DNA from 2 places in the Delftia sp. WSY_7 genome. Region 2 is predicted to be linked to the other one. Evidence: predicted binding sites of a transcription regulator. Region 2 holds the regulator's gene; the other holds the start of a gene.
What was found. The regulator FNR, encoded in region 2, switches genes on or off when oxygen is low (the NO sensors DNR and NnrR bind a similar motif). The targets are predictions, from matches to a motif close to TTGATNNNNATCAA.

Region 1 (9,898 bases), on a different contig from region 2:
TTTTCACGCCACGGTCATTCATGTAACGTGCAATCAGGGCTTGTCGACTCCCCCGCCCCAACCATGCTGCTGCAAAAAACCGCCAAGGCCCTTGAAGAGCTGCAGCCCGGCCGGCGCAGCCTGCCGCTGCGCGAGCGCTCGGTGCTGCTGATGGCCGATGGCCGCACCGAGGAGCAGCTGCAGCAGGTGCTGGGTGCCCAGGCCAGGGAGCTGGTACAGCAGCTGATAGACAGCGGCCATCTGCAGCGCCTGGCCGGCAATGCCATCGAAACATCGCCCCAGCCGCAGGGCCCCGCGATGGCGCCAGCCGCTGCCAGGGAACCCTCTTCACCAGGCCCTGCCGCCACGCTGAATCTGGCCGGCACACGCATGTATCTGTTCGACCTGTGCGAGCGCATGTTCGCCAACCGCCATGAGGACAAGGCCCAGGTGCTGCGCCATCTGCTGCGCGAAGCGCGCGACCTGGCGGCTCTGCAGGCCGCCGCCTTGCAGCTGCTGCAGACCGTGCAGGAGCATGCCGGCAACGAGCGCGCGGATGCGCTGCGCGAGCGGCTGCAGCATCTGCTGCCCCAGCAGGCAAACGAGTCAATGGCAGCGCAAGGCGCCTGACCGGGATGAAAGCGTGGGTGCCGGCGATCAGCGAGGCGCCAGGCGCCACAGCGAGGTGACTTCGGCAGCGCGTGCGGCGTGCAGCGGATCGGCAGCGTCCGCAGCCTTCCCATGGCGCGGGCGGATGTCCTCTCGGCCCAGGACCTGCAGGCCAGCGGCCTCGATCCACTCCAGCAATTGCTCGCGCGAGCGCAGTTGCAGATGCTCGGCCAGATCCGACAGGATCAGCCAGCCTTCGCCGCCCGGCAGCAGATGCGCTGCAAGGCCTTGCACAAAGCCGCGCAGCATGCGGCTGCCTTCGTCGTAGACGGCCTGCTCCAGCAGGGAGCTGGCCTTGCCCGGCAACCACGGTGGATTGCAGACCACCAGGGCGGCCCGGCCTTCGGGGAACAGGTCTGCCTTGCGCAGGCTCACGCGCTGCGCCAATCCCAGTCGCTGCAGGTTGTCCTGCGCACAGGCCAGGGCCCGGTCGCTCAGATCGGTGGCCACCACCTGCCGCACGCCACGGTGCAGCAAGAGAGCGGAAAGCACACCCGTGCCCGTGCCGATATCCCAGACTGCGGCATCGGCCTGCTGGGCTGCGGCCGGCAGGGGCGCCTGCGCCACCAGATCCAGGTACTCGCCGCGCACCGGGGAGAACACGCCGTAGTGCGGATGAATGCTGAACTCCGGCATGCCCGGCACAGCCAGGGCCACGCCCTTCTTGCGCCACTCATGCGCACCCAGCGCGCCCAGCAGTTCACGCAAGGGAACGATGACGCTGCGCGCACCCTGATCGGCGGGAATGTCGCCCCAGGCCTCGCGGCAGGCCTCGCTCCAGTCCGGTGCGCGGCGCAGGGCGCAATGCCAGCTGGCATCGAGCTCGATCATCACGCTGGACAGAATGCGTGCCCGCTGCGCCAGCGCCTGGCGGTGCAGGTGGAAGGCATGGGGAAAGACAGGCTTGGCGTCTTCCTTGCCGGCCCGCCGATGGCGAGCCTTGGCGGACGTCTCACGTGCAGGCTTGTCCAGGCGGCGGCCCAGCGCCGACAGCAATTGCCTGGCATTCTGGAAATCGCCGCGCCACAGCATCGCCTGGCCTTCGCAGGCCAGGCGGTAGGCGCTGTCGGCAGACAGGCTGTCGTCGGCGATGACGATGCGGCGCGGTGCGGTCATGGTGCTGTCCGCGCGCCACAGCGCTGCCTGCGTGGCCTCGTTCTCCTGCCATTGCAGCAGGGACCAGTTCTGGGAAGAGGACAAGGCCTGCTGCTCCGTGAGTGATTTAGGGGGAAAGCGGGTCGGAGACCCGATCAGTTCAGTGCGCGCTTGAGCCGCACTTCCTCGATCTTGAGACCGCCCACCTGGGCCGTCTTGGCGGTGGACATTTCGCGCTTGAAGCCGGCGAGCTCGTGAAAGCGCAGCGCGCGTTCATTGCGCAGCGGCACCCACGACGTGACATTGGTGCAGCCTTCTTCAAGCAGGCCGTCGCGTGCGGCGTCCCACAGGGCCACGCCCACACCCTGATTCCAGTGGGTAGGTGCAGCATAGATGGCCCAGATTTCACCGGTGGTCTGGCGCGACTTCTCATCGCGCGAGCGGTCGAAGCCGACGAAGCCGACGATCTTGTCGCCATCGATGGCGACCTGAACCTGGGGCTCGCAAAATTCAATGGCTTCGCGCCAATAGGCCTGGCGTTTTTCTACCGACGACATGCTCTTGAGCTGGTCATCGGGAACCAGACCTCGGTAAGCCTCCATGGCGGAAGCAGTATGGATCTGGGCAATCGCTTTTGCATCGCGGAGAGTGGCTGGACGAACCTGGATACTAGACATGGAAAAACCGAAACGAAAACAGGTGAAAATAGAAGGGCGTGATTTTCACCGGAATCGCGCTTTTTGCGTGCATCGAGCCCCTTAGCCATGCACGCAAGTACGGCTGTGCTCGTTTTCTTGCCCTCGGCTATCGGATGTGCTATGTGCTCTTCAAAAAAGAGCAGCTAGTGCATGCAACACAAGGCTCGCCAAGGAATCAGTTGACAATTCCTCACGATGCAGGCATGCCCGGCAGCACGCCCGATCGAGCCATTGCTCACAGCCAGCGGCGCATCAGTTCCATGATGCGATCGAACTTCGCACCATAGGGCGGATACAGCATGGCGGCCCCTGACCAGCGCGACTGCACGAACACCGCCTTCTGATGGCTCAGCCGCGCAAAGCCCTGCTCCGAATGATAGGCACCCCAACCGCTGTCGCCCACGCCACCGAAGGGCAGGTTCTCGTGCGCGAAGTGCAGCAGGGTGTCATTGACCGTCACCCCGCCGCTGATGGTGCGTGACAGCACCGCATCACGCACCTTCTCGTCGCGGCCGAACCAGTACAGCGCCAGCGGCCTGGGCCCGGCATTGATGGCCGAGACCACGTCGTCCAGCCTGTCGTAGCTGATCACGGGCAGGATGGGGCCGAAGATCTCCTCCTGCATGAGCTGCATCTGGCTGGTGGCATTGAAGACCAGGGCCGGTGCCATCTGGCGCTCCACGGCATCACCCCAGGCCATGTCCGCCCCCTCCTGGCTGGCGCCGCCGTCCTCCATCCATTCGACATGGGCGCCCATGCCCTGGGCCTGGCGCAGCATCTGCCGCAGGCGGGCCAGGTGGCGCTTGGTGAGGATGGCGGCATAGTCCGGGTTGCCGGCAAAGCGCGGGAACAGCCGCTGCGCGGCGGCGCGAAAGGCCTCGGCGAATTCGGCCTCCTGTCCACGCGGCAGCAGCACGTAGTCGGGGGCAATGCAGGTCTGGCCTGCGTTGACGAGCTTGCCATGTGCGATCTTGAGCGCTGCCTCCTTCAGGTCGCAGTCGGTGGAGACGATGCAGGGCGACTTGCCGCCCAGCTCCAGCGTGGTCGGCGTCAGGTGCGCTGCGGCCGCCTGGGCCACGCGCCGGCCCACGGCCGTCGATCCGGTGAACAGCAGATGGTCGAAGTGCAGGCCCGAGAACTGCGTGGCCACGCTCACATCGCCCTCGATCACGGCGAACTCCTCGGGCGCAAAGAACTGCCCCACCAGCGCGGCCAGTTGCGCCGACGTGTGCGGCGTGAGTTCGCTGGGCTTGAGCATGACGCGGTTGCCCGCTGCCAGGGCCGTGATGGCAGGCCCCAGCGCCAGCTGCACCGGATAGTTCCACGGAGAGATCACCCCCACCACGCCCAGCGGCTGGCGCTCTATCCACCCACGGCCCGGCATGAGCATCAGCGGCGTGCGCACCCGCTGGCGCCCCGACCAGCGCGCCAGATGGCGCAGCGTGTGCTTGAGCAGGTTGCGCAGCACGAACAGCTCCACCATCTCGGTCAACCGTGGCGAGCGCATGCCGAAGTCGGCCTGCACTGCGGCAGCCAGCACGGGGCCGTGCTCGTCCAGCAGCTTTTGCATGCGCAGCAGCCTCTCGCGGCGCACCAGCAGCGGCACGTCCACCTGCGCCCGGCTGGCCTGGTACTGAAGTTCGAAGACGCGATGAAGATCCATCTGGGTCATAGGGCTCAATGGTAAGAAGACGCGGCAGACGCTCTCATGCTGCACAGGCCGCCTGCGGATTGGCTGGATACGGCGGCAAGCAGCCAGAACGGCTCGGAGAAAAAAAAGGGAGCCTTGCACGGGCTCCCGAGGGTTACAGACTATACGGGCCGATATGCGCGGCCTGGGCGCGAAGATGCGCAGGCCGCGTAAAGGCTGCAGCAAGACGCTTCAGGGCTCGCGCACTTCACGGGGCTGAACGTCGGTCACCTCGCCCGCTCCCGGCAGCACGCCTGCGCCTGCACCTGCGCGACGGCCACCGCCTTCAGCCGCGCCGTAGGCGCGCTGCGGGCGCTGGGCCATCCACTCGGAGCCGGAGCGGTAGACGGTCTGCCAGCCAGCCCGCGGGCTCATGCGCATGGCCCAGGGCATGACCGGCTGGCCGGTGAGCCTGGCCCACAGCGCCCGCACGGCCCAGACCAGGGCCAGCAGCGCAGCTGCGGTGAGCAGGCTGACAAAGAAGACCAGGCCCACAAGCATCAGCAGGATGCGAACGGCCCAGCGGGTCAGGGTGGCGACGAAATCGTTCAAAGCAAAGCCTTTCTTGGCTGGCCCGGTGCGTCAGGCGGAGTCTGCCGCATCGAACCGGAATACGCCCGGTTCCTGTACCGGGTCCACATGCACCGCAATCGTGCTCTTGGGCGGGAAGCGCCCTTCGAGCAGCAGTTTCGACAACGGATTCTCGATCCGCTGCTGTATCGCGCGCTTGAGCGGCCGGGCCCCGAAAACGGGATCGAAGCCCACCTTGGCCAGTTCGGCCAGTGCCTGGTCGGACACCTGCAGCGCAAGGTCCATTTTCTCCAAACGCCGCTCCAGCAGCTTGAGCTGAATCCTTGCGATCGACTCGATATTCTTCGCGTCGAGCGCGTGGAACACCACGGTCTCGTCGATGCGGTTGAGGAATTCGGGTCGGAAATGGTTCTTGAGTTCCCCCCAGACCGCGTCTTTCACATCATCGTAATCCTCGCCGACCATGGCCTGGATCAGCAAAGAGCCTATGTTGCTCGTCATCACGATGACCGTATTCTTGAAGTCCACGGTGCGGCCCTGGCCGTCGGTCAGCCGGCCGTCGTCCAGTACCTGCAGCAGCACGTTGAAGACGTCGGGATGGGCCTTCTCCACCTCGTCGAGCAGCAGCACGCTGTAGGGCTTGCGGCGAACGGCCTCGGTCAGGTAGCCGCCTTCCTCGTAGCCCACGTAGCCGGGCGGCGCGCCGATCAGGCGGGCCACGGAATGCTTTTCCATGAACTCGCTCATGTCGATGCGCACCAGATGGTCTTCGCTGTCGAACAGGAAGCCGGCCAGCGCCTTGCACAGTTCCGTCTTGCCCACGCCCGTGGGGCCCAGGAACAGGAAGGAACCGGTGGGCCGGTTGGGATCGGACAGGCCCGAGCGCGAACGGCGGATGGCGTTGGCCACGGCCGAGATGGCCTCGTCCTGGCCGACGACGCGGTCATGCAGCCGGTCTTCCATGCGCAGCAGCTTGTCCTTCTCGCCCTGCATCATCTTGGCCACGGGAATGCCCGTGGCACGGCTGACCACCTCGGCAATCTCCTCGGCGCCCACATGGGTGCGCAGCAATCTGTGGGCGGGCGCACCGCCCTGCCCTTGCTCGCTGGCCTGGGCTTCATTGAGCTGCTTTTCCAGCGAGGGCAGCTTGCCGTACTGCAGCTCGGCCACCTTGTTGAAGTCGCCCTTGCGCTTGAGCTCGTCGATCTGGATGCGGATCTGGTCGATCTCCTTGCGGATCTGCTCGGAGCCCTGGGCGCTGGCCTTCTCGCTCTTCCACACGTCTTCGAGGTCGGCGTACTCGCGCTCCAGGCTGCCGAGTTCCTCCTCGATCAGTTGCAGGCGCTTTTGCGAGGCCTCGTCCTTTTCCTTCTTCATGGCCTCGCGCTCGATCTTGAGCTGGATCATGCGGCGCTCGAGCTTGTCCATGACCTCGGGCTTGGAGTCGATCTCGATCTTGATCTTGGCCGCAGCCTCGTCGATCAGGTCGATGGCCTTGTCGGGCAGGAAGCGGTCGGTGATGTAGCGGTGGCTCAGCTCGGCCGCGGCCACAATGGCCGGGTCGGTGATGTCCACGCCGTGGTGGGCCTCGTAGCGCACCTGCAGGCCGCGCAGGATGGCGATGGTGTCCTCGACCGAGGGCTCCTCGACCAGCACCTTCTGGAAGCGCCGCTCCAGCGCCGCATCCTTTTCGATGTACTTGCGGTATTCATCGAGCGTGGTCGCGCCGATGCAGTGCAGCTCGCCGCGCGCCAGGGCCGGCTTGAGCATGTTGCCCGCGTCCATGGCGCCGTCGGCCTTGCCGGCACCGACCATGGTGTGGATCTCGTCGATGAACAGGATGATGCGCCCCTCTTCCTGGGCCACTTCCTTGAGCACGGACTTCAGGCGTTCCTCGAAGTCGCCGCGGTACTTGGCGCCGGCCAGCAGGCCCGCCATGTCCAGCGACAGCACGCGCTTGTTCTTGAGGCTTTCGGGCACCTCGCCGGCCACGATGCGCTGGGCCAGGCCCTCGACAATGGCGGTCTTGCCCACGCCGGGCTCGCCGATGAGCACGGGGTTGTTCTTGCTGCGGCGCTGCAGCACCTGGATGGAGCGGCGGATTTCGTCGTCGCGGCCGATCACCGGATCGAGCTTGCCGATGCGCGCGCGCTCGGTCAGGTCCATGGTGTATTTCTTGAGGGCCTCGCGCTGGCCTTCGCCTTCGGCACTGTCCATGGTCTGGCCGCCGCGCACGGCGTTGATGGCCGACTCCAGGCTGGAGCGCGTCACGCCGCTTTCCTTGAGCAGTTGGCCCGCACGCGTGGAGGCGCCGCTGCTGTCGGTCAGCGCCAGCAGGAACAGCTCGCTGGCAATGAACTGGTCGCCGCGCTTGAGGGCTTCCTTCTCGGTCGCCTGCAGCAGGCGGCCCAGCTCGGAGCCGACCTGCACCTGGTCCTGATGCTGCACGCGCGGCAGGTCTGCCAGGGCCTTCTCGGCCGCGGCCTGCAGCTGGCCCACGTTGGCGCCGGCACGCTGCAAGAGCGAGCGCGGACCGTCGTCCTGGCGCAGCAGCGCCACGAGCAGGTGCAGGGGTTCGATATTGGATTGGTCACCGCCCAGGGCCAGCGTTTGCGCGTCGGCCAGGGCTTCCTGGAACTTGGTTGTCAGTTTGTCGATTCGCATGGTGTTTCTTTTCGCTCCTGAAACAGGGTCATTGCGATTTATCTGATACCGGCAGGGCAAATTTCAAGCCATGCCCGGCCCGCAAGGACAGACGCTTGCGCCAGATCAAGGCCGGCGAGGCCGGCCATCCTTCTCAAGCATTGCGCTGAAAGATCGAGAACTGCGTAGGCGTAACGCCCAAATGCGCCCGGAAGCTGCGCACCAGGTGGCTGGCGCTGGAAAAGCCGCAATCCAGCGCCAGCTCGGCCAGCGGCGGCACGTTGCGCGCAGACAGGGCACGCCGTGCCCGGGCCAGGCGCTGCTGCAGCACCCATTCGTGCACCGTGCAGCCCATGCTCTGGCGGAACATGCGTGCGAAATGGAATTCCGAAAGGCAGGCCTGTCTCGCCAGTGCCGGCAGCGACACGGCCTTGGAGTCATGCAGATGCGCCTCGATATGGGCAAGCACCCTGCGCCGCACGGCCGCAGAGAGCCCGCCCAGCGGCCGCTGCAGCGCCTGCACCTGGCGCGGCGTGGCGGACTGCAGCACCAGCCGGTCCACCAGCTGCTGGCCAATGGCATCGGCCGCCAGTTGCTGCTGCGGGTCCTGCCAGTCCAGCTGCATCAGCGCACGGGCACCGGCGTGGAAGGCCTGATCGTCCCCGTAGATCTGCGCACGCAAGGTGCGCGAGCGGGGCTCGGCATCCAGCATGCGGACCACGCGCCCCGCCCAGGCCAGGTCGGACACATACAGGTGCAGGAACTGCACGGGCGATCGCACCAGCCAGTGCGATTCGTCCTCTGGCGTGAAGATGCAGATGCGCCCCGGCGCCCCCATGGCCTCGGGCCGCGCCTTGAGCTGCGAGCCCTCGCCGCCGGCCAGGTAGACCGACAGCGTGTGGTGACCGGGCTGGCAGTAGCGCACCTCGTCGTCCACATTGGCCCAGACGGCCAGCTCCACCCCCTCGCTCAGGCGCACGCGCCGCTGCAGCCGGGCCTTGGAGCGTGACAGCACCTGGCACAGGTGGCTGGAGGGCAGCTCGGGCAGCGGCGTGGGCGTCATGGCAGCGATTGTGGTCCCGCAGCCATACCGACGCATGGCGCCAGGCCATCAAACCGCAGGAATCTGCCATGCCCGCCCAGCCTGCGGCGCCATCATCACCGGCCATGACTGCCACCCTCTATGCCCTGGTCGTGCTGATCTGGGGTTCGACCTGGATCGCCCTGAAGCTGCAGCTGGGCACCGTGCCCGTGGAGCTGTCCATTGCCTACCGCTTTGCGCTGGCCGCCGTGCTGATGTTCGCCTGGCTGGCCTGGTCGCGCCAGCTGCGCGTCCCACGCGGCCCGGCGCTGCCGCGCGTGCTGGCCCAGGGCCTGTGCCTGTTCAGCTTCAACTTCGTGTGCTTCATGCATGCCAGCGAGACGCTGGCCAGCGGCCTGGCCGCCGTGGTGTTCTCCAGCGCCAATCTCTGGAACGCGCTGCTGGCGCGCATCATCCACGGCCGCAGGCTGGCGCCCCATGTGCTGGCCGGCAGCCTCTTCGGCCTTGCAGGCCTGGTGGCGCTGTTCTGGCTCGAGCTGCGCGCAGGCCGGCATGCCAGCCTGCCCGGCCTGGCCTGGGCCGTGCTGGGCACGCTGTGCTTTTCCTGCGGGAACATGCTGTCGGCCTCGCTGCAGTCCATGGGCTGGCGGCCGGCCCAGACCAATGCCTGGGGCATGCTGGCCGGCACGCTGCTGCTGACAGGCTATGCGCTGGTGGCAGGCCTGCCCTGGCGCTTCGATGCCAGCTGGACCTATGTGGGCTCCTGGCTGTACCTGGCCATTCCGGGCTCGGTGATCGCGTTCACGGCCTATCTGACCCTGGTCGGGCGCCTGGGCCCCGAGAAGGCGGCGTATGCGACGGTGCTGTTCCCCATCGTTGCGCTCAGTATCTCGGCCCTTTTCGAAGGCTATGTGTGGACGCCGCTGGCCGTGGGTGGCCTGCTGCTGGTGATGTTCGGCAACCTGCTGGTGTTCCGGCCGCCGCAATGGTTGCGGGGTGCCGCACTGCGCAGGGCCTGAAGCGTCAGCTCACTGGCGCCAGCGCGCCAGCGCCTCTTCGTCGCTGACGCGCGCATCCACCCAGCGCGCGCCCTCGGGCGTCTGTTCCTTTTTCCAGAAAGGCGCCAGCGACTTGAGGTAGTCCATGATGTATTCGCAGGCCTGGAAAGCCATGCCCCGGTGCGATGCAGTGACGGCCACGAGCACGATCTGGTCCATGGGCTGCAACGGGCCGATGCGGTGGATGACGCGCGCGCCATGGATGCCGAAGCGCTGGACCGCCTCGTCGATGATGGCCTCGATGGATTTCTCGGTCATGCCCGGGTAGTGCTCCAGCTCCATGCTTGCCACGGCGGCGCCCTCGTTGCGGTCGCGCACGGTGCCTATGAAGCTGCATACCGCGCCCACGCGGGCGTCGCCGGAGCGCAGGGCGGCGAGTTCGGCCGATACGTCGAAATCCTCGGTCTGGATGGATACACGGGCTGCTTGCATGCCCGCATTGTCGCAGGGCGGCGGCGCGCCAGAAGGCGATGAACGCGGTAGCATTGCCCTC
Region 2 (9,898 bases):
GGCATCACCCAGGCCCACGGCGGCTGCAGCCCGCAGGACAAGCTGGAGCGGCTGCAGCAGGCGCAGGCAGCCGGCCACCATGTGGCCATGGTGGGCGACGGCCTCAACGACGGCCCAGTTTTAGCTGGAGCGCATGTCTCTTTTGCTTTTGGTAGAGCAGTGCCGCTGGCACAATCGCGCGCAGATTTCGTTGTTCTGGGCGACAGCCTGGAACTGGTGCTCCAGGCATGTCTGTTGTCGCGCCGCACACTGCAGGTGGTGCGCCAGAACATGGCCTGGGCTGCCGCTTACAACGCGGTGTCGATTCCACTGGCCCTGGCGGGCTTCATGCCTGCCTGGGTGGCCGGCCTGGGAATGGCACTGAGTTCGCTGCTGGTGGTGCTCAACGCCGCGCGCCTTGCGCGCAGCCTTCCACTGGCCTTGACGAATCACACGGGCACGCCTGCTGCGCCCGCAGCGTCCGTCACCATGCCGACGGGCTCCACCGCAACGGTGGGGAGGTTCTGACTATGGACATTCTCTATTTACTGATCCCGCTGTCGGTGGTGCTTGTGCTCGCCATCCTCGCGGCCCTGTGGTGGGCCGTCTATCGCGGGCAATTCGAGAGCGTGGAACAAGAGGGCGAACGCATTCTTCGGGACGATTGACGTGGGTCAACACGCCCGACAGCGAAGAAAGTAACACTTTGATAGCAATCTAAGGGGTGCACGATGGATAGTTCAAATAACAACGCTGTCTATTACGACGATACCGTCGTAAGGCAGTTCTCTATCATGGCCGTCGTCTGGGGAGTGGTGGGCATGGCTGTCGGGGTGTTGATCGCCTCGCAGCTGGCCTGGCCGGAACTCAACTTCGGCATTCCATGGCTGAGCTACGGACGCCTGCGTCCGCTGCACACGAACGCCGTGATCTTTGCCTTTGGCGGATCGGCGCTGTTCGCAACCAGCTACTACGTGGTGCAGCGCACCTGCCAGACGCGGCTGTTCATGCCCAAGCTGGCCAGCCTGACCTTCTGGGGCTGGCAGATCGTCATTCTCGCCGCCGCGATCAGCCTGCCGCTGGGCTACACCCAGGGCAAGGAGTACGCCGAGCTGGAGTGGCCGATCGACCTGCTGATCGCCGTGACCTGGGTCTCGTATGCCATCGTGTTCTTCGGAACCATCGGCATCCGCAAGGTCCGTCACATCTATGTGGCCAACTGGTTCTTCGGCGCCTTCATCATTGCCGTGGCGCTGCTGCACATCGTCAACAGCGCGGCCATTCCGGCCGGCTGGATGAAGAGCTACTCGGCCTACGCCGGCGTGCAGGACGCCATGGTGCAGTGGTGGTACGGCCATAACGCCGTGGGTTTCTTCCTGACCGCAGGCTTCCTGGGCATGATGTATTACTTCATTCCCAAGCAGGCTGGCCGTCCGGTCTACAGCTACCGCCTGTCCATCGTCCACTTCTGGGCGCTGATCTTCACCTACATGTGGGCGGGTCCTCACCACCTGCACTACACCGCGCTGCCCGACTGGACGCAGTCCGTGGGCATGGTGTTCTCGCTGATCCTGCTGGCTCCCAGCTGGGGCGGCATGATCAACGGCGTGATGACGCTGTCGGGCGCATGGCACAAGCTGCGCGACGACCCCATCCTGCGCTTCCTGATCGTGTCGCTGTCGTTCTACGGCATGTCCACGTTCGAGGGTCCGATGATGTCCATCAAGACCGTCAACGCGCTGTCGCACTACACGGACTGGACCGTGGGCCACGTTCACTCGGGCGCCCTCGGCTGGGTGGGCCTGATCACCATGGGCTCGCTGTACTACCTGATCCCGCGCCTGTTCGGCAAGACCAAGATGCACTCGGTGGGCGCCATCGAACTGCACTTCTGGATGGCCACCATCGGCATCGTGCTGTACATCGCCGCGATGTGGATCGCCGGTGTGATGCAGGGCCTGATGTGGCGCGCCGTCAATCCCGATGGCACGCTGACCTACACCTTCGTCGAAAGCGTCAAGGCCAGCTATCCGTTCTACGTGATCCGCGTGGCCGGTGGCCTGCTGTACCTGGGCGGCATGCTGGTCATGCTGTGGAACACCTGGAAGACCGCGATCTCCGGCCGTTCCGTGAAGGTGGCCGTGCCTGCCGTCGTGGCCCACGCCTGAGCGTCTAGGAGCATTACTCATGTCCGATCACAACCATAGCGCTCCCAAGAGCTTTTCCCACGAGAAGGTGGAAACCAACAATTTCCTGCTGATCGTGCTGACCCTGCTGGTGGTCGCCGTCGGCGGCCTGGTGGAAATCGTTCCGCTGTTCTTCCAGAAGTCGACCACGGAAGCGGTGGCGGGCCTCAAGCCCTACACGCCGCTGCAGCTGATGGGCCGCGACGTCTATCTGCGCGAGGGCTGCTACAACTGCCACTCGCAGATGATCCGCCCCTTCCGCGCCGAGACCATGCGCTACGGCCACTACTCGGTGGCTGGCGAGTTCGTCTACGACCACCCCTTCCAGTGGGGTTCCAAGCGCACGGGTCCCGACCTGCACCGCGTGGGCGGCAAGTACAGCGACGAATGGCACCGCATCCACCTGAACAACCCGCGCGACGTGGTGCCCGAGTCCAACATGCCTGCCTACTCCTGGCTGGAGAAGAACAAGGTGGATGACACCGTGGTCGCCCAGCACATGAGCGCGCTGCGCAAGGTGGGCGTGCCCTACAGCGACGAGGAAATCAGCGGCGCCGCCGAGCAGGTCAAGGGCAAGACGGAAATGGACGCCGTCATCGCCTACCTGCAGGTGCTGGGCCGTTCGGTCAAGTAAAGGAGAGCGACATGGACATCACCACCATGCGCATCGTGGCCACGCTGGCCTCTCTGGCCTGCTTCATCGGTATCTGGTGGTGGGCGTTCGCCCGCCGCAACCAGGCCCGTTTCGAAGAGGCCGCCCAGCTGCCGTTCGAGCAAGACTGAGTCCCTCCACCAGAACGAGAACTTCCCATGAGCGATTTCGTAAACAACTTCTGGTCGATCTATGTCACGGCGATCACGCTGGGCGGCATCATCGGCTGCCTGCTGCTGCTGTATCTCACCGCACGCAAGAAGGTGGTCCCCTCGGCCGACAACACCACGGGCCACGTCTGGGACGAGGACCTGCGCGAGCTGAACAACCCCATGCCCAAGTGGTGGATGTGGCTGTTCATCATCACCTCGGTGTTCGGCTTCGCCTACCTGGCGGCCTATCCGGGCCTGGGCTCGTTCGCGGGCAAGCTGGGCTGGACGCAGCTGGGTGCCTATGAAAACGAGATGGCCAAGGCCCGCGCGGACCTGGAGCCGCTGTACGCCAAGTTCACGAGCATGAGCACCGAAGACATGGCCAAGGACCCCCAGGCCATGGCCATCGGCGAGCGCCTGTTCATGAACAACTGCGCGCAGTGCCACGGCTCGGATGCACGCGGCGGCAAGAGCTTCCCCAACCTGACCGATGGCGACTGGCTGCATGGCGGCACGCCCGACAAGATCAGGGAAACCATCACGGCGGGCCGCATCGGCATCATGCCGCCTATGGCCGCTGCCGTCGGCACGCCCGATGATGTGCGCAACCTCTCGCACTATGTGCTGAGCCTGTCGGGCAGCCCGCACGACTCGCTCAAGGCTTCGCTGGGCAAGTCCAAGTTCACGGCCTGCGCCGCCTGCCATGGCATGGACGGCAAGGGCAACCAGGCCCTGGGCGCGCCCAACCTGACCGATGACATCTGGCTGCACGGCTGGGGCGAGGCCGCCATCACGGCCATGATCAACAACGGCAAGCACAACGAGATGCCTGCCCAGAAGGACAAGCTGACCGAGGCGCAGATCGCGGTGCTTGCCTCCTATGTCTGGGGCATGTCGCACAAAGACGGCGCAGTCCGTCAATAAGGACAGGGGGCGGCGCTGCGGCGCCGCCTTTTTGCCTTTTGAGTTTTCAGATATTCCAAAAAATCAAGGAACCCACCATGAAGCCCGAGAACGGGGATGATGCCGGGAAGCCTCCCCGCAAAGTCATTCCGATCACGCCTGCCGACCCGGACCCGGGCCAGCTGGTGTCGATGTTCGAGTCCGAGAAGAAGGTCTACCCGCGCTCCATCAGCGGTGTCTTCGCACGCTGGCGATGGGCTCTGGTGTTTCTCACCCAACTGGTTTTCTATGGCCTGCCCTGGCTGGAATGGGGGCAGCGCCAGATGGTGCTGTTCGACCTGGGTGCGCGGCGCTTTTACCTGTTCGGGCTGGTGCTGTACCCGCAGGATTTCATCTACCTGGCGGGCCTGCTGATCATCTCGGCGCTGGCGCTGTTCCTGTTCACGGCCGTGGCCGGTCGCCTGTGGTGCGGCTTTTCCTGCCCGCAGACGGTCTACACCGAAATCTTCATGTGGGTGGAGCGCAAGGTCGAGGGCGACCGCAGCGCGCGCATGCGCCTGGACAAGAACGGCTGGACCTTTGAAAAGCTCTGGAAGAAGTCGCTCAAGCAGTTGCTGTGGATTGCCATTGCCCTGTGGACCGGCTTCACCTTCGTGGGCTACTTCGTGCCCATCCGCGAGCTGGGCGGCGAGCTGCTGGCGCTGCAGGGCAGCTGGCAGGTCTTCTGGGTGCTGTTCTACGGCTTCGCCACCTATGGCAACGCCGGCTACATGCGCGAGCAGGTCTGCAAGTACATGTGCCCCTATGCGCGCTTTCAGAGCGCCATGTTCGACCGCGACACCATGATCGTCAGCTACGACACGGGCCGGGGCGAGCCGCGCGCGCCGCGCACCAAGAAGGTGGACTACAAGGCCCAGGGCCTGGGCGACTGCATCGACTGCAAGATGTGCGTGCAGGTCTGCCCCGTGGGCATCGACATCCGCAACGGCCTGCAGTACGAATGCATAGGCTGCGGTCTGTGCATAGACGCCTGCAATTCCATCATGGACAAGATGGAGTATCCGCGCGGCCTCATCCGGCTGACCACGCAGAACGCCATGGCCGGCATGTGGCGGCGGGCCCAGGTGCTGCGCCGCATCTTCCGTCCGCGCGTACTGGTCTACTCGGCCGTGCTGATCGGCCTGAGCATGGCCATGATCGTGAGCCTGGCGCTGCGCCAGTCGGTCAAGGTCGACGTGATACGCGACCGGGCGTCGCTGTCGCGCATCGTCGCGGGCGGCAAGCTGGAAAATGTCTACCGCCTGCAGATCATGAATGCCACCGAGCAGGCCCAGCGCTACCGCATCAGCGCCCATGGCCTCGACGGGCTGGAGTTGGCGTCCGAGCAGGAGGTCGAGGTCGGCCCTGCCGAGACGCGCGGCATTGCGGCGCGGCTGCAGATTCCCTACGGTTCCGCCGAGCCGGGCTCGCACACCGTATTCTTCGATATCGATGCCGTGCATTCAGGCGCGGGACGCGCGTCCGAAAAGGCCGTCTTCCTGGTGCCCCGGTGATATGTCTGGCCGGCACCGCCCAGGCTGCGCCGGCTGTTTGAAAGAAAGAGGTTATCCATGTCTTCCAGTCCCGCAGTCTCCGCGCCCGCCACGGCCCCTTCGCATCCGGACGCCGGCAAGCCCTGGTGGAAGTTCGCCCATGTCTGGCTCGTGGTGGCCGGCCCGGCCGCCGTCGTGGTGGCCGGCGTGGTCACGGCCGTCATTGCGATCAATGGCGCCGATCCCGTGATCGATCCTGACTATTACCGCAATGGCATCACCATCAACGAGCGTGCCGATGGCGTGCGCGAAGTGCCCAAGAGCCTGGCGCCCGCGGTCACCGGCCGCAACCACGCGGCCACGCCCGCGCAGGACCATCCCACGGACCGCTGAACGCAGGAAAATGCCGTGCACAAGGCCGCAGTCGCGGCCTTTTTTGTATGGTGGATGGCATCTCCAGCATGCGCGAGGGCCAAGGGTTTCCTACAGGCAGTGCAGGGTGCGCAGGGCTTGGCACGGTGCGAGGGCGGCGCGCACAATGAAAGCCACCCCTCGACAGCTCAAGGAGATCGCTGATGTTGGCCCAACGCTGGATGTGGATTGCCTGGCCGGCCTTTCTGGCCGCCGCCGTGATGGAGATGCTGGTATTCGCCTTCGTGGACCCGCTGGAGCTGCACTGGCTCGGCGACCTGGGCTGGTCGCGGCAGGGAATCTACACGCTGGCCTTCTTCGCCTTCTGGGGCGTGACCATGCTGTCCAGCCTCATGACCACCATGCTGGGACGCTCCACGCACGATCTCAACGACGGCGTGGTCTCCGAGCCGGACCCAAATCTGGCCATGCAGGGCCTGGGGCGCGATTGAACCTGCGTGCACTGCAATGGCAATGAACAAGGCCCGCGACAGCGGGCCTTGTTCATTGCCGGGGGGCGGGGCCTTGCGGCCTCACTGGCACTGCTGGCTGTTGACGATGCGCTTGAGCGCGTCCGTGTCCAGGATGCGCAGATGGCGCTGGCGCACCTCGATGATGTTTTCCTCGGCAAACTTCGAGAAGGTGCGGCTCACCGTCTCCAGCTTCAGGCCCAGGTAGCTGCCGATTTCCTCGCGCGTCATGCGCAGCACCAGTTCCGACTTGGAAAAGCCCCGGGCGTGCAGGCGCTGCACCAGGTTGAGCACGAAGGCGGCCAGGCGCTCCTCGGCACGCATGCTGCCCAGCAGCAGCATCACGCCATGCTCGCGCACGATCTCGCGGCTCATGACCTTGTGCACATGGTTTTGCAGGGCCGTGACCTCGCGCGACAGGTCCTCCAGCTTGTCGAAGGGCATGACGCAGACCTCGGCGTCTTCCAGCGCGACCGCATCGCAGGTGTGGTGGTCGTTGACGATGCCATCCAGGCCGATGATCTCGCCGGCCATCTGAAAGCCCGTGACCTGGTCGCGCCCGTCCTCGGTGGCCACGCAGGTCTTGAAGAAGCCCGTGCGGATGGCGTACAGCGAGGTGAAGGACTCACCGTTGCGAAACAGCAGGCCGCCGCGCTTGACCTTGCGGCGCGTGGCCACGATGTCGTCGATGCGCTGCATCTGCTCGGCATCCAGGCCCATGGGCATGCACAGCTCGCGCAGGTTGCAATTGGAACAGGATGCTTTGATGGTCTGAAGGTTCATGGAGTAAACATCAGCGGCGCAGCAGTGCGCCGGCGGTGACCTCGTGGATGGCGATGAGTTGGATCAAATTGTCGCAGCACTGCCGCGAACAACTCTTGATATGAGTCAAGGACGCGGCCAATGGGCTGCGGCACAGTGGACGACATTAGAGGAAAAAACCCATGACCGCTGTCACCCCAGAGCTGCTGCGTCGCTTCGACGTACCGGGGCCCCGATACACCTCGTTCCCCACGGCCGATCGTTTCGTGGAGGCTTTCGGTGCTGAAGACTATATCCTGGCACTTGAGCACCGCAAATCGAGTACCGCAGCGCGAGCCATGCCTTTGTCGCTGTATGTGCATGTGCCGTTCTGCGAGTCGCTGTGCTACTACTGCGCCTGCAACAAGATCGTGACGCGCCACCACGATCGCGCGGCCGTCTACCTGGACTACCTGGCGCGCGAGATGGCCTTGCACACGGCCCATTGCGGCAAGGGCCAGGCCGTCAGCCAGCTGCACCTGGGCGGCGGCACGCCCACCTTCTTCTCGGACGATGAGCTGCGCACGCTGATGGCCCTGCTGCGCGAGCATTTCAAGCTGGAGCCGGGCGGCGAATACTCCATCGAGGTCGATCCGCGCACCGTCAGCGTCGAACGCCTGGCCGTGCTCAAGGAGCTGGGCTTCAACCGCCTGAGCTTCGGCGTGCAGGATTTCGACGAACAGGTGCAGATCGCCGTGCACCGCGTGCAGCCGGCCGAGCAGGTGTTCGCGCTGGTGGCAGCGGCACGGCAGCTGGGCTTTGCCTCCATCAACGTGGACCTGATCTACGGCCTGCCCAAGCAGACGCCCGAGTCCTTCGAGCGCACGCTGGCCCAGGTCAATGCGCTGCGGCCCGACCGCATCGCGCTCTATGCCTATGCCCACCTGCCCGAGCGCTTCAAGCCGCAGCGGCGCATCGCGGCCGAGGACCTGCCCCAGGGCGCCGACAAGCTGGCCATGCTCTCGCGCTCCATCGCGGCCTTCATGGAGGGCGGCTATGTCTACGTGGGCATGGACCACTTCGCCTTGCCCGAGGACGCGCTGGCCGTGGCCAAGCGCCAGGGCCGGCTGCATCGCAACTTCCAGGGCTACAGCACCCAGCCCGACTGCGACCTGATTGCGCTGGGCGTGTCGGCCATCGGCAAGGTGGGGGCCAGCTACAGCCAGAACGCCAAGACGCTGGAGGAGTACTACGACGCCATCGACGCCGGCCACCTGCCCGTGGTGCGCGGCCTGGCACTGTCGCGCGATGATCTGGTGCGGCGCGCCGTCATCATGGCCATCATGTGCCAGGGCGCCGTGCTGTTCGAGCCCATGGAGCAGGCCTGGCTGCTGGGCTTTCGCGAGTACTTCGCCCCCGAGCTGGCGGCGCTTCAGGACCTGCAGGCCAAGGGGCTGGTGCAGATCAGCGACGAGGGATTCCAGGTCACGCCCATGGGCTGGTACTTCGTGCGTGGCGTGGCCATGCTGTTTGACCGATATCTGCAGGCCGACAAGAACCGGGCGCGGTTTTCGAGGATCATCTAGGCCCCATGCTGTTGTCGCTGCTCTGGACCGCTTTGATCATGGGGCTCGTCGGCGGGCCCCATTGCCTTGCCATGTGCGCCGCGCCCTGCGGCGTGGTCACGGGCGGGGCGGGGCAGGGCACGGTACAGGGTGGTGGGCAGGTGGTCGCCGTCCATGGACTGCAAAGCCGGCTGTGGCTGCGCACGGCGCTGTTCCATAGCGGGCGGCTGGCCGGCTATGCCAGCCTGGGCGCTGCCTCGGCGCTGGCCATGGAAAGCCTGTCCTGGCTCACCAGCCAGACCACGGCGCTGCAGCCGTTCTGGACGCTGACCCATGTCGCCGTGATGGCCTGGGGCCTGGCCATGATGGTGCAGGCCCGCCAGCCCGCCTGGCTGGAGTCTGCGGGCCGCGCCGCCTGGCGGCGCGTGCAGCCCTGGGTGTCCGCCCCTGGCGGCACGCTGGCGGCGGGCTATGCCTGGGCGCTCATGCCCTGCGGACTGCTGTATTCGGCCGTGCTGGTCGCCGCGCTCAGCGGTGGCCCCTTGCAGGGCGCATCGGCCATGGTGGCCTTTGGCGTGGGCAGCGGGCTGTGGCTGGTGGCCGGCCCCTGGCTGTGGCGGCTGGGCCGCCAGCGCCTGAACGGTCTGCGTGCCGAATGGGGCACGCGGCTGGCCGGCCTGATGCTGGTGGGCGTGGCCGTGTGGGCGCTGTGGATGGACCTGATCTACAAGCCCAGTCTCTGGTGCCGATGAACAACAGCGGGGGACAGACTTGGTCCTGAGGGTCGCGGATTGCCTGCAAGGCCCTCAGAACTGGAGATAATGCCCGAATCATCGGCTTACATTTGCCGATTCCTTCAGCCTCGGGGCCGTTGCCGCGCGTGAACCATTCCGTCCTCATCGATATCCGAGACCTCCGTCCGGGCATGTTTGTCCAGCTCGATGTTGGATGGCTGAACCATCCTTTTCCGGTCAGCAGCTTCAAGATCACCTCCAGCGCACAGATCCAGACCCTGAAATCCCTGGGCCTGGAGGCGGTGCGCTGCGTTCCGCACAAAAGCGACGCCTGGCCGGCCGAGGTGCGCACTCCGCCGCCGCAGCCGCTGCCCGCTGTGGCGGCCGCCGCAGCCGAGCCCGCCGAGGAACCTGCACCCGCAGCGCCGCTGCTGCTGTCCGTGCCCAACTGGCGCGGCCGGCTGGAGGACTGCAATGCGCGCTTTCAGAAGGTGGAGCGTGGCTATGTGGCCATCGAAACCACCCTTGCCAGCGCGCCCGAGCAGGCGCGCATGCCCACCGAAGCCCTGGTCG

Region 1: clpB (ATP-dependent chaperone ClpB) is a predicted target of FNR. The motif match lies at 7,422-7,435, and genes of this name have one in related genera.

What each region holds. Positions count from the first base shown of each region.
Region 1 is NZ_JBICLB010000035.1:89,230-99,127, reverse strand. It holds gene ACF8ME_RS20240 (hypothetical protein) at 64-609, shown strand; gene ACF8ME_RS20235 (class I SAM-dependent methyltransferase) at 637-1,848, opposite strand; gene ACF8ME_RS20230 (GNAT family N-acetyltransferase) at 1,899-2,420, opposite strand; gene ACF8ME_RS20225 (aldehyde dehydrogenase family protein) at 2,677-4,113, opposite strand; gene ACF8ME_RS20220 (hypothetical protein) at 4,324-4,683, opposite strand; gene clpB (ATP-dependent chaperone ClpB) at 4,714-7,326, opposite strand; gene ACF8ME_RS20210 (AraC family transcriptional regulator) at 7,460-8,368, opposite strand; gene ACF8ME_RS20205 (DMT family transporter) at 8,473-9,366, shown strand; gene moaE (molybdopterin synthase catalytic subunit MoaE) at 9,376-9,837, opposite strand.
Region 2 is NZ_JBICLB010000001.1:132,808-142,705, reverse strand. It holds gene ACF8ME_RS00740 (cation-translocating P-type ATPase) at 1-507, shown strand, start outside; gene ccoS (cbb3-type cytochrome oxidase assembly protein CcoS) at 510-647, shown strand; gene ccoN (cytochrome-c oxidase, cbb3-type subunit I) at 711-2,147, shown strand; gene ccoO (cytochrome-c oxidase, cbb3-type subunit II) at 2,167-2,799, shown strand; gene ACF8ME_RS00720 (cbb3-type cytochrome c oxidase subunit 3) at 2,811-2,948, shown strand; gene ccoP (cytochrome-c oxidase, cbb3-type subunit III) at 2,976-3,893, shown strand; gene ccoG (cytochrome c oxidase accessory protein CcoG) at 3,971-5,425, shown strand; gene ACF8ME_RS00705 (FixH family protein) at 5,483-5,797, shown strand; gene ACF8ME_RS00700 (hypothetical protein) at 5,980-6,267, shown strand; gene fnr (fumarate/nitrate reduction transcriptional regulator Fnr) at 6,349-7,068, opposite strand; gene hemN (oxygen-independent coproporphyrinogen III oxidase) at 7,230-8,612, shown strand; gene ACF8ME_RS00685 (sulfite exporter TauE/SafE family protein) at 8,618-9,343, shown strand; gene ACF8ME_RS00680 (HD-GYP domain-containing protein) at 9,517-9,898, shown strand, end outside.